DNA from 4 places in the Alteromonas sp. BL110 genome. Region 2 is predicted to be linked to each of the others. Evidence: predicted binding sites of a transcription regulator. Region 2 holds the regulator's gene; each other region holds the start of a gene.
The links. The regulator MetJ, encoded in region 2, represses methionine synthesis genes. The targets are predictions, from matches to a motif close to TAGACGTCTAGACGTCTA.
Positions count from the first base shown of each region.

Region 1: a site for MetJ is predicted at 2,025-2,042, ahead of metK (methionine adenosyltransferase). Genes of this name have one in related genera too.
Region 3: a site for MetJ is predicted at 1,239-1,256, ahead of thrA (bifunctional aspartate kinase/homoserine dehydrogenase I). Genes of this name have one in related genera too.
Region 4: a site for MetJ is predicted at 900-917, ahead of serA (phosphoglycerate dehydrogenase). Genes of this name have one in related genera too.

Region 1 covers NZ_CP031967.1:879,716-882,933, reverse strand. The annotation lists gene D1814_RS03820 (3'-5' exonuclease) at 1-16, shown strand, start outside; gene D1814_RS03815 (hypothetical protein) at 93-563, opposite strand; gene metK (methionine adenosyltransferase) at 809-1,954, opposite strand; gene tkt (transketolase) at 2,351-3,218, shown strand, end outside.
Region 2 covers NZ_CP031967.1:2,216,679-2,219,896, reverse strand. The annotation lists gene D1814_RS09730 (malic enzyme-like NAD(P)-binding protein) at 237-1,472, shown strand; gene metJ (met regulon transcriptional regulator MetJ) at 1,684-2,016, opposite strand; gene metF (methylenetetrahydrofolate reductase) at 2,177-3,064, shown strand.
Region 3 covers NZ_CP031967.1:2,863,422-2,866,639, forward strand. The annotation lists gene D1814_RS12365 (excinuclease ABC subunit UvrA) at 1-1,055, shown strand, start outside; gene thrA (bifunctional aspartate kinase/homoserine dehydrogenase I) at 1,431-3,218, shown strand, end outside.
Region 4 covers NZ_CP031967.1:2,983,931-2,987,148, reverse strand. The annotation lists gene rpiA (ribose-5-phosphate isomerase RpiA) at 16-672, shown strand; gene serA (phosphoglycerate dehydrogenase) at 1,182-2,411, shown strand; gene D1814_RS12870 (DUF481 domain-containing protein) at 2,620-3,218, opposite strand, start outside.

The DNA.
Region 1 (3,218 bases), 1.3 Mb from region 2:
GCTCACTCAGAAGTGATTCTGTGTTGCCTTTACAGTAAGGGAGGCACAATTTTGACGTTACGGCGTTCAGTAAGCTAAAGGTAGTGATATTCCTAGAACAGGTAATTAACACCTAAAGAAAGCGCCATATTCTCTTCTTCTCCAACTTGTCTATGCTCAAGCTCTACGGCCATATTTAACCCTTCACTTTGGCCAAGTAGCCAGCCCAATCGCGTAAAAGTACCTACATCGTGAGGTAAATAAAGCCATTCGGCATAATGTTGAAAAGCGGTATTGTTTGTTTTGTAGGTTGCATAGACCTTCTGTGGCACCCAAGTATTAAACCGCCGGCTGGCGCTAAAGATACCTTGTGAACCCGCTGGATAGGTATAAGTGTTGTCGTAAAGGTAGGTTTCGGTCGTAGATTGAACGCGGTACATACTGGTTAGCTGCCACCGAGCTATCTTTTTGCTCTTAAATTGAATTGGGCTGTAGTGGGTATCATTTACATCCGCGAACACAGGTAAGGCTGTTATTGAGACAGCCAGTGCAAAGGCGAAGAAAATACCAGTAGCCATATTCATGGAAGAGTCCAAGTTGTTGTTATCATGGCTTGTAAACAACTAGAAACTACAAGCGACAGTGTGTTCGTTATTTAAGCATAGTTCCAAAAACAAAGGATGGAAATGGTCTATACCGTTTTTAATCTATCTAGCTAACTTAATTAACTCGACAGACGTCAATAAAAAAACGCCGCTAGGTTGTATAGCTTCAATGTAGAGCGTAACAACCTAGCGGCGTTTTCGAAAAGCGTTATATGCTTATAGAATTAAACTGAAGCTTTCAACGCTTGTGCTTTATCCGTTGCTTCCCATGGGAATTCGTCACGACCAAAGTGACCGTACGCTGCAGTAGGGCGATAAATTGGGCGCTCAAGGTCAAGCATCTGAATAAGACCATAAGGACGTAAGTCGAAATGTTCGCGAACAAGTGCAACAAGAGTTTTCTCATCTACTACACCTGTACCGAAGGTATCAATGCTGATAGAGGTCGGCTCTGCCACACCGATGGCGTAAGACACCTGGATTTCACAGCGCTTAGCAAGACCCGCGGCAACAATGTTTTTAGCCACATAACGACCCGCGTATGCTGCACTGCGGTCTACTTTTGATGGATCTTTACCTGAGAACGCACCACCACCGTGACGAGCCATACCGCCGTAAGTATCCACGATGATTTTACGGCCTGTTAAGCCGCAGTCGCCCATTGGACCACCGATAACAAATCGACCCGTTGGGTTGATGTGAAAGCGCGTATTTCCATCAATCCATTCACTTGGCAGTACTGGCTTGATGATTTCTTCCATTACCGCTTCGCGAACCGTTTCAGTGCTTACTGAGTCACAGTGCTGGGTTGAAAGTACCACCGCGTCAATGCCCACTGGCTTGTCGTTTTCGTATTTAAAAGTGATTTGGCTTTTTGCATCTGGACGCAACCAATCTAGTTTGCCAGATTTACGTACTTCCGCTTGCTTTTGTACAAGGCGGTGAGAGTACGTGATAGGCGCCGGCATTAGTACGTCAGTTTCATCGCTAGCGTAACCGAACATTAGGCCTTGGTCGCCCGCGCCTTGTTCTTCCAAGCTTGCGCGATCAACACCTTGATTAATATCAGGAGACTGTTTACCAATAGCATTTAATACGGCACATGAATCGGCGTCAAAGCCCATGTCTGAATGCGTATAGCCAATTTCTTTTACTGTGTTACGAGTAAGCTCTTCAATGTCTACCCATGCAGAAGTGGTAACTTCACCACCTACTAAAACCATACCGGTTTTTACATACGTTTCGCAGGCCACCCGAGCGCGAGGATCTTGTTCTAAAATAGCGTCAAGAACCGCATCTGAGATCTGATCAGCAATTTTGTCCGGATGTCCTTCAGACACTGACTCGGATGTGAATAAATGCGTGGCCATAAATGCTCCGTAAGCGTTAAATTATCAAAATAGTCGTATATTGTACTAAAACAAGTTATAAATACCAGTCTTTACTTCTAGACGTCTAAAAGTCTCTTTGTTACGAATAGTTGACATAACCCGATCATTTTTAGGGTTATTTCGATGTAGAACAAAGACAAAGTATAAGGAATGTTATCCACAATTCTGTGAGCTTTATAAGCTTCTCTGATGTTTTTGGATTTACTTTCGATAATGGCAATGAAAATCCATTGAACTGAAAGGTGGCATGGGTAAGAATAGCCTCACATTCAAAAGTGCCTAGAAGTAGAGTAAGAGCAAAAAATTGATGTTCCTCAGTACTCACATCAATTACTACCGTGGTACCAAAAGATACAAAATAAATCAGGAGACAACATGCCCTCTCGTCGTGAACTCGCCAATGCTATCCGTGCATTAAGCATGGACGCCGTTCAACAAGCTAAATCTGGTCACCCAGGCGCCCCAATGGGGATGGCTGATATTGCGCAGGTACTATGGGGTGATTTCTTATCACACAATCCTGCGAACCCGTCTTGGGCTAATCGCGATCGCTTTGTACTTTCAAACGGTCACGGCTCGATGCTGTTGTACTCTCTACTACATCTTTCAGGCTACGAACTGCCTATTGAAGAGTTGAAGAACTTCCGTCAGTTGCATTCTAAAACGCCTGGTCACCCAGAGTACGGTTACGCGCCAGGTGTCGAAACCACCACTGGTCCACTAGGTCAAGGTATCAGTAATGCAGTCGGTATGGCGCTTGCTGAAAAAGTATTGGCGGCCCAATTTAACAAAGACGGTCACACCATTGTTGATCACCACACCTATGCATTCTTAGGCGACGGCTGCTTGATGGAAGGTATCTCTCACGAGACGTGTTCATTAGCAGGTACACTTGGCCTTGGTAAGCTCATCGCATTCTGGGATGACAACGGCATTTCAATTGATGGTGAAGTAGAAGGCTGGTTCACTGACGATACACCGGCACGCTTCAAGAGCTACGGCTGGGAGGTGATTGAAGGTGTTGACGGTCACGATGCAGAGCAAGTCAAAGCTGCTATTGAAAAAGCGCAAGCGAATACGGCGCAGCCTACACTGATTTGTTGTAAAACCACCATTGGCTTTGGTTCGCCTAATAAAGAAGGTACCGAGTCGTGCCACGGTGCACCGTTAGGCGATGACGAAATTGTCGCTACGCGTGAGAAGCTTGGCTGGAGCCATGGCGCGTTCGAAATTCCAGACGATA
Region 2 (3,218 bases):
CTAAATATTAGACATAGTACCAATAGCCGTGTGTGAGGAAAGTCAGGATGGGTTAACGCCATGTCTGCAGTTTCCAACATGCCACACCAATGCTAACAACTATTTATAATTACTTTTGTCATTACGTGGTTGTAACGCGCTTACGTTTATCTACCTATAACTATAACGATAATAAAATAGCTACAGAGCGTGAACGAAAACACCGATGAACCCTACATCTAAGGATACCTTTTTACATGTCAGATTTTAGACAACGCGCACTCGACTATCACGCCAAACCCACACCTGGAAAAATCCGCGTAGAGCTATCTAAACCAGCAGATAGCGTCGACGATCTTGCTCTTGCCTATAGCCCAGGCGTTGCCGAGCCAGTCAGAGAAATCGCCGAAGATGCAGATAATGCCTATAAGTATACGGGTAAAGGCAACCTTATCGCTGTTATTAGTAACGGAACCGCGATCTTAGGGCTGGGGAACCTCGGCCCATTAGCTTCAAAACCTGTCATGGAAGGTAAAGCGCTGTTGTTTAAACGCTTCGCTGGTCTAGACGCCATTGATATTGAAGTAAAGCATCGTACGACTGAGGAATTTATTAATACCGTGGCGAATATTGCTGACACATTTGGCGGTATAAACCTAGAAGATATCAAAGCGCCTGAGTGCTTTGAAATTGAACAAGAGCTCATTAAGCGCTGTAAAATTCCGGTTTTCCATGATGATCAGCACGGTACCGCTATTGTAACCGCTGCAGGTATGCTCAACGCTCTAGAGATTCAGGGAAAGAATATAGAGAGCGCTAAAATCGTGTGTATGGGTGCCGGTGCAGCAGCGGTTGCCTGTATGGAGCTACTTATTAAGTGCGGCGCCCAGCGTGAGCGTATTTATATGTTAGACAGAAAAGGCGTTATCCATACTCGACGCGAAGACTTAACCGAGCACAAAAAGCTATTTGCTAACAATACTGACAAGCGTACGCTTGAAGACGTAATGGAAGGCGCAGATATCTTTGTAGGTGTATCAGGCCCTGATGTTTTACCGCCTGAAGCGCTTTCGTTAATGGCAGAAAACCCAATTGTATTTGCATGCTCTAACCCAGACCCTGAAATAAAGCCTGAACTTGCTCACGAAGTACGTCAAGACCTTATCATGGCGACCGGACGCTCTGACTACCCTAATCAAGTAAACAATGTGCTGTGCTTTCCGTTTATTTTCCGCGGCGCCCTAGATGTTCGCGCAACGGCTATTAACGATGAAATGAAAGTGGCGGCGGTTGAAGCCCTTCGTGCTATCACGAAGGAGCCTGTTCCAGAAGAAGTATTAACTGCAAGTAAAAGTGACAGCCTAACGTTTGGGAAGGACTATATTATTCCTAAACCTATGGACCCACGTTTGTGCGAACGTATCGCTACGGCCGTGTCAAAAGCTGCCATTGAATCGGGTGTTGCTCGCGTGCCTGAAGCTCCAGAAGAGTAAAATTTTGGCGCATAAGGCTATATTGGTCTAGTTCAAGACTATATTGGTCTAGTTCAAGACTGCACTTGTTCAGTTAAATACTATAGTGGTTGGGTTAACGCTCAACCATTACTTGTAAAAGGTACGCTCAAAGAACACCAGTAAATAAAAAACGGCGCAGTATTGTAAGCTTAACTTACATTACTGCGCCGTTTCTCTTTAATGCTAAATATCAGTCGTCTTCAGACACATCATTTTCGAAGCTTGGATCTATACCCATTTCTTCCATAATCCGTCTAGCTTCAGCCGGCACGCGATTGGGGTTGTCTTTACGCAGGTCATCGTCGTTAGGCAAAGGTTGCCCGGTGAACGCGTGTAAAAACGCTTCACACAACAGTTCCGAATTAGTGGCGTGGCGCAAATTATTGATTTGGCGGCGGGTACGCTCATCAGTAAGTGCTTTAAGCACATTAATAGGTATAGAGACAGTGACTTTCTTTACCTGCTCGCTCTTTTTCCCATGCTCTGCGTAGGGGTGAATATATTTACCGTTCCATTCTGCCATTGTACTAACTCGGTCTACTCTTTTTATATTATGAAGAGAAATTCTAAACAAGTTCACGAAAAGGTCAATTGAGCAGTGTAAACCTCTTGACGTCTAGACATATATTCTTTAATTTAGACGTCTAAACGTCTATAATATTACATTTTTGAGAGTATAAACCATGGTTTCTTACGCACAAGGTATCGATGCATTAAACCAGTCCCTGTCGGAGCTGCGGGATATTGATGTATCTTTTGAATTTTTTCCGCCTAAAACGGAAGCCATGGAACAGACTTTGTGGAAGTCGGTTGAACGCCTAGCGCCACTTAAACCAAGCTACATGTCGGTTACTTACGGTGCTAATAGCGGTGAGCGTGACAGAACTCACGATGTGGTAAAACGCATTCAGCAGCAGACTGATGTAGCTGCAGTTCCTCACTTGACCTGTGTTGATGCTAGTCGCGATGAGCTAAAACAAATTGCAAAAGACTACTGGGACTCAGGCATTCGCCGTATAGTTGCCCTTCGTGGCGACTTACCTAAAGGGGTAGACAAAACAGAAATGTATGCCTCTGACTTAGTTGCCTTACTAAAAGACGTTGCCGATTTTGATATTTCGGTTGCTGCCTACCCTGAAAAGCACCCTGAAGCGCCAAATGCGCAGTTCGACTTGCTAAATCTTAAACGCAAAGCTGAAGCTGGCGCTACCGAAGCGATTACCCAGTTCTTCTTTGACACGAGTGTTTACCTGCGATTTAGAGACCGTGCAGCCGCGGCGGGTGTGGACTTAGACATAGTTCCAGGCATTTTACCTGTGACTAACTACCAAACGTTAGTAAGGTTTGCCGGCTTTACGGACGTTCACGTACCGGGCTGGCTACATAAAATGTTCGACGGTCTTGATGCCGACGATCAAGCCACTCGTAACTTGATAGGCGCTAATATTGCTATGGACCAAGTGAAAGTTCTGGCAAAAGAAGGGGTTAAACACTTCCACTTCTATACCCTAAATCGCAGCGAGTTAAGCTATGCTATCTGCCATATGTTAGGTTTGCGTTCCGGCAATTGATTTTGTATCGCGGTAACACCGCTATACGAGTAGATGACTAAAGGCGCACTCCACTATGCGCCTTTGTTGTATAAAGAATACATTAACCTTTTGCCACTGACGCCTACGCCAGTTACCATTTGCTGTAATATGAATTGAACTATCGATACCCTAG
Region 3 (3,218 bases), 650 kb from region 2:
AAGACGTGTCCAGAAATAATGTCAGACATGTTGATATTGATATTCCACTTGGTGTGATGACCTGTGTCACTGGCGTTTCCGGCTCTGGAAAGTCGAGCTTAATTAGCCAGGCATTGGTTGAGTTGGTCAAAGATGGTTTAAGGTCAGCTGGTAAGGAAGGGAAACAAACGAAAGAACTGCTTACTGACGCCAATTCGCTTCTTGCTCAAGACGCTTTTTCGCATGAAAGTGAGCCGCAGCAAGGCTGCATTGAAAGCGGGCTTGAAGAGTTAAGTCGTATAGTTGTGGTAGATCAGTCTCCCATCGGCAGGACACCCCGTTCAACTTTGGCAACCTATACCGGCATATTTGACCAAATCAGAAGTTTATTTGCTTCAACCGAAGAAGCAAAATCACGTGGCTACGATGCGGGCCATTTCTCGTTTAACGTTGCAAAAGGACGGTGCCCACATTGTGAAGGCTTGGGAGTGGTATCGGTAGAACTATTGTTTATGCCGAGTGTTTATTCCCCCTGTACAGTTTGTAACGGTCAGCGTTTTAACGACAACGTACTGGAAGTTAATTACAACGAACATTCTATTGCTGATGTATTATCGCTAACGGTTGAAGAAGCATTATCTGTATTTGATAGTAATCAAGTTATTTCGCGGGGCCTTCAAACGCTAATAAACGTAGGGCTTGGTTACCTTACCCTGGGGCAAAGTGCTACCGAATTATCAGGCGGCGAGGCGCAGCGCATTAAATTAGCGTCAGAACTGAAACGCGCTCAAAATGCTAATACCGTTTACGTGCTCGATGAACCTACAACAGGTTTACACCTTTCAGACACTTCGCTACTAATGCAGCATTTAACCACGTTAGTTGAAACGGGGAATACGGTGGTGATGGTTGAACACAATATGCAGGTGGCTGGGGCTTGCGATCACATTATAGATATGGGGCCTGGCGCTGGTGATGAGGGAGGAGAAATAGTTGCTGAAGGCAGCCCAGAGGAGGTTGCTAAGGTCGAGCAAAGTGCAACAGCCTCATTCTTGAAGGCGATTTTAGCCACCTGAATCGCTTTCTGTTGGTGAATTCTATTTGATTAAGCGTAGAAATAAGTACCCTTTAAGGGGGACTAAAGTAGTAGTTAACCAAATAGAAACTGCTTAAACTGTATTTGTACCTTAAATAGAAATATTAATTAAAGAGTGTTTCATTTTTTGCAATACAGTGTGGTGAAAACTGCGGTTGACTTATAGACGTCTATACGGCAAATTGCTTGTATGAAAAAGATTCTACTTACTCGCACCACCATTATGTTAATTACCACCTTAAAAAGGGCGGTCGCTGACTAGTGCAAGTAAGCAAAAGACAACGAAAGCCCGCCTAACACAGAGCGGGCTTTTTTTTACACACGTTTTAGCATGCGTAACCTTAAGGAGCAGCATATGAAAGTCTTAAAGTTTGGGGGTTCTTCTCTAGCCGATGCACCGCGATACATGCGCGTTATGGAAATTAGCACGGCAACCCACCAAACCGACGGTGCTGCGGTTGTACTTTCTGCCCCAAAGGGGGTAACGAACGCGCTTTCACTACTTTGTGAACAAGCAGCCGCGGGTGAAGATTTCCAGCCATTATTCGATAAGTTGAACGACACGGTTACCGGCATTGCCAACGACCTGAATGATGAGTTCGACGGGTTTGAGCACACAAGTGTGGTGGAATTTATCAATAGTCAGTTGTCAGTATTGAAGCAGCACCTTGAAGGCATTAAATTGCTAGGCGTTGCGCCAGATAATGTTGCTGCTGGTATTCTTAGCATTGGCGAATACATCTCAGTGACGCTTTTTAGCGCTATGCTATCGGCTAAAGGGATCGCAAATCGCGTTATCGACCCGGTTAAATATGTACTTGCCGAGGGTGATTACCTAGACAGTATTGCCGACGTTTCACTAAGTAAAGCGCGTTTTTCAGATGTGCCTACCGATGGCAGTGAGTTTTTGGTTATGCCTGGGTTTGTTGCCGTTAACGAAGCAGGCGAAAAAGTAACCCTAGGACGCAATGGCTCTGACTATTCAGCGGCTATTTTGGCGGCCTGCATTGACGCAAGCTGTTGTGAAATATGGACAGACGTAGACGGTGTTTACAACGCTGACCCGAACCAAGTAGAAGGTGCGGTACTGCTAGATAAACTTACTTATCAAGAAGCGATGGAGTTGTCTTATTTCGGCGCAAAAGTGCTTCACCCCAAAACTATCGGTCCTATCGCCCAGCACCACATTCCTTGCTTAATTAGAAATACGTTAAACCCGGCAGCGCCTGGTACGCTAATCAGTAATGAAAAAAGCGAAGTGTGGACGTCGGTTAAAGGTATTTCACAGCTTGATAATGTCACTATGTTCAACGTGGCAGGCCCAGGTCTTAAAGGCATGGTGGGCATGGCGAGTCGTGTGTTTGAGGTGATGTCTAACGCCAATATTTCAATTAGCCTTATTACTCAATCATCTTCGGAATACTCAATTAGTTTCTGTATTCAAAGCAAAGACGCCAGCCGCGCATTAACGCTACTTGAAGATGCCTTCGCACTAGAGCTTCAAAACCAATTGTTAGACCCTATCGAAGTGCGTCATGACCTAGCCATTGTTACCTTAGTGGGCGATGGCATGCGTCAGACTAAAGGGTTGGCAGCGCGTTTCTTTAACTCGCTTGCCCAAGCACGAGTAAACAATGTTGCTATTGCTCAGGGCTCTTCAGAGCGTTCTATTTCAACAGTAATCGAAAGTAAGCGTGCCAAGAAAGCGGTTAAGGTTATTCACCAGAATTTTTTCTCTGATCGCCATACCATAGACGTATTCCTAGTAGGGTGTGGCAATGTAGGAACCGAACTGCTTGGCCAAATTCAAAAGCAGCAGCCGGCACTTTTAAAACGCAATATTCAGCTGCGCGTTTATGGTATTGCTAATAGCCGTAAATTGCTGTTGAACAGCCAAGGTATTGATTTAAGCAGCGATTGGAATGCGGCACTTGATTCTGCAAGTGAAGGCTTGAGTGTAGAGCGTCTGCATCAGTTTGCGAACGATAACAGTTTGGTCAACCCAGTCATTGTTGATTGTACTAGCCATGAAGCCATCGCTAATCAGTACGTTGATATGATGGAAAGCGGCTTCCATGTAGTAACGCCTAACAAAAAGGCGAATACTTCCGCTATGGCTTATTACCGTAAGCTGCGTAAAACG
Region 4 (3,218 bases), 770 kb from region 2:
AGTTGGAGAGTTACCATGGATCAGAACGCAAAGAAGCAAGCCGTAGCCCAAGCAGCCATCGACTATGTTGAAGCTGACAGTATTGTCGGTGTGGGTACAGGCTCGACTGTTAATTTTTTCATTGAAGAGCTAGGAAAGATCAAGCACAAAATTGAGGGCGCTGTTTCAAGTTCAGAGGCATCTACCGAGCGTTTGAAAGCCTTAGGCATTGAAGTGTTCGAGTTAAACGAAGTCAGCAACCTTTCAGTTTATATCGATGGAGCCGATGAGGTCACCGAGCATAAACATATGATTAAAGGTGGAGGCGCAGCACTTACCCGCGAGAAAATTGTAGCCGGTGCCGCGACCACGTTTGTTTGTATTGTAGATGAAAGTAAACGTGTACCTGTTTTAGGTAGCTTCCCACTCCCTGTAGAAGTTATTCCTATGGCTCGCTCTTTTGTCGCTCGCGAACTGGTAAAACTAGGGGGCGACCCCGAGTACAGACAAGGCGTTGTGACAGATAACGGCAACGTTATTTTAGATGTTCACAACCTTGAAATACTAAACCCTCGTGAATTAGAACAAAATATAAATAATATTCCGGGCGTAGTGACTAACGGTATTTTTGCGTTACGTGGCGCAGATATTGTGTTAAGTGCAACCGATAGTGGTGTTGAAACTTTTAAGTGATAGTCTTTTGAGTGACAGTCTTTTAAAGGAAAATTAAGCACGGCGAGTATCGAACCAAAACGAGCTGTTATTTAAGTGTGCGCTGGTACTGCATCGCAAGAAGCGTTATTACTCGCCGGTTTATTTAGTTAGCACATGCGTTATAGACGGTTAAACCGTCTGTATCGCAGCTTTTTGTTGAAAAGCTAAGCGAAATACTGCTTTCAACTTAGCGTGTTTTCTGTTAATTTCCGTTTAGACGTCTAGATGTCTTCAACTTGAAACATTTAACGTTCAGCAGTTACGTTGCTTAAGGCTAAAAACCTTTTACCGTAGCAATTAGCGTGTGTTAAAAAGCTAAATAGCAGGCGCTAATATAAAGGCTCTATTGGCAATAATGCGGAGTTACCGCAGTAAAGTAGCGCGTTATTTAATGTTTACTATTTGACGCATGCTACCCAAACGTACATTAGAGTTTATATTTGGCACTGTCAGCAAACCCAATTACATCAGCGAGAGATAGCGAGTTCATGAGCAAAGTTTCATTAGAGAAGGATAAAATCCGAATTTTGTTGTTGGAAGGTGTTCACCAAAGTGCTTTGGAAACACTACAAAGCAATGGGTACAGCAACATTGAATTTCTCAAAACCTCTCTTCCCGAAGATGAGTTAATTGAGAAAATTAAAGACGCCCATTTTGTTGGTATTCGCTCACGCACTCAAATTACCGAGAAAGTGGTTGATGCTGCACAAAAACTTGTTGCCATTGGTTGTTTCTGCATAGGCACCAACCAGGTTAATCTTGAAGCCACACAGCGTCGTGGCATCCCCGTTTTCAACGCGCCATTTTCTAACACCCGCTCGGTTGCCGAACTTGTTCTTGGGCAAATTATTCTTTTGCTTCGCCAAGTGCCAAGCAAGAACGCCAAAGCACACCGCGGTGAATGGGAAAAAACCGCAGTAGGCTCTTATGAAGCTCGCGGTAAAACTCTAGGTATTATTGGCTATGGCCACATAGGTACACAGCTTAGTATTCTTGCTGAACACCTTGGTATGCGCGTTCAATTTTTCGATATCGAAGACAAGCTAGTGCTGGGTAACTCAACTCAGGTAAAATCGCTTGAAAAGCTGCTTAATACCTCTGATGTGGTATCACTACACGTTCCTGAAACGCCGCAAACCCAATATATGATTGGCGAAAAAGAATTGTCGCAAATGAAAAAAGGCAGCATTCTTATTAACGCATCGCGCGGTACAGTAGTTGATATTGACGCACTGGCTAAGGCACTGGAAAATGGCCATCTCAACGGCGCTGCCATTGACGTATTCCCAGTAGAACCTAAGTCTAACACTGAAGAGTTCGAATCTCCGCTTCGTGCGTTTGACAACGTTATTCTTACTCCTCACGTAGGCGGAAGCACACAAGAAGCGCAAGAAAATATTGGTATTGAAGTAGCGGGTAAGCTAGCAAAATACAGTGATAACGGCTCTACATTGTCGGCAGTTAACTTCCCTGAGGTATCACTGCCTGAGCACACTGGTCGTTCGCGTTTGCTTCATGTACATAAAAACCAGCCAGGTATTCTTACGCAAATCAACAAAGCCTTTGCGGAAAAAGACATCAATATTGAAGCTCAGTATCTACAAACCAATTCAGAAATTGGTTATGTAGTAGTAGATGTTAAAGAAGATCGCGGCTATGAAGCATTAGCCGAACTTCAACAAATTGATGGTACGATCAAAACCCGTATTCTTCACTAAAAAGCGTTTTTTTCGACAAGCTTTTTTTGAAGAAAAACGGAATAAAAAAACGCTGCAACATTGCAGCGTTTTTTTGTATCAGTCTTTCTGTTATATGCTGTATTGGCCTGGTTCTAGTGCCACCTCGGCGATAGCCTAAAAAAGGTTCAGCAACATATAACATTGCGCGCCTAAACCCATGTTAAAAGGCTTAGGCACTCAGCAAAGCTTAGAAGAAGTTGTAAACTAAGCTTACAGCTGTTTCTGTATCAAGTTTTTCTACGTCTTCATCAACGTTTGTGTTGTGATCCAATTTAAACGAAAGACGCATAGAAAGGTTTCCGCTGATCGTAGCAGTAAGAGCAGATTCAGCACGTGACTTCGTGTTGTCAGAACCCACTTCAGTACTCACGGTTTGCGTGAATTTAGCAGTATCAGAAATTTTCCAAGAATACGCTGTTGATGCACGAACAATCATGCTATCTAGATTTTCATCTTCTTGGGTTTCAATGAACGAGTAACCAGGACCGATTGAGTATTCAAGGGTGTGGCGATCATTCTCTAGCACTTTTTGGTTCCAACCCGCAGCAACCGTTGATTGATAGTTAAAGTTGCTAAAGCGGTCGTCTTCATAAGATGCGAAAACAAATAGACGGTTATCAGGGTTTTCTAGCTTATAGTTACCCTGAGCTGAGCCGAAGAACTTTTGAGCTGATGTATACTCAACGTCTTCGCCATTGTCATCTTCTGTGGTTTCTTTTTTATATAGACCTTCAAGGGCGTAGTCATTGCTCCACTTTTCCAGCTCTTGATGCGCAGTAATACCCG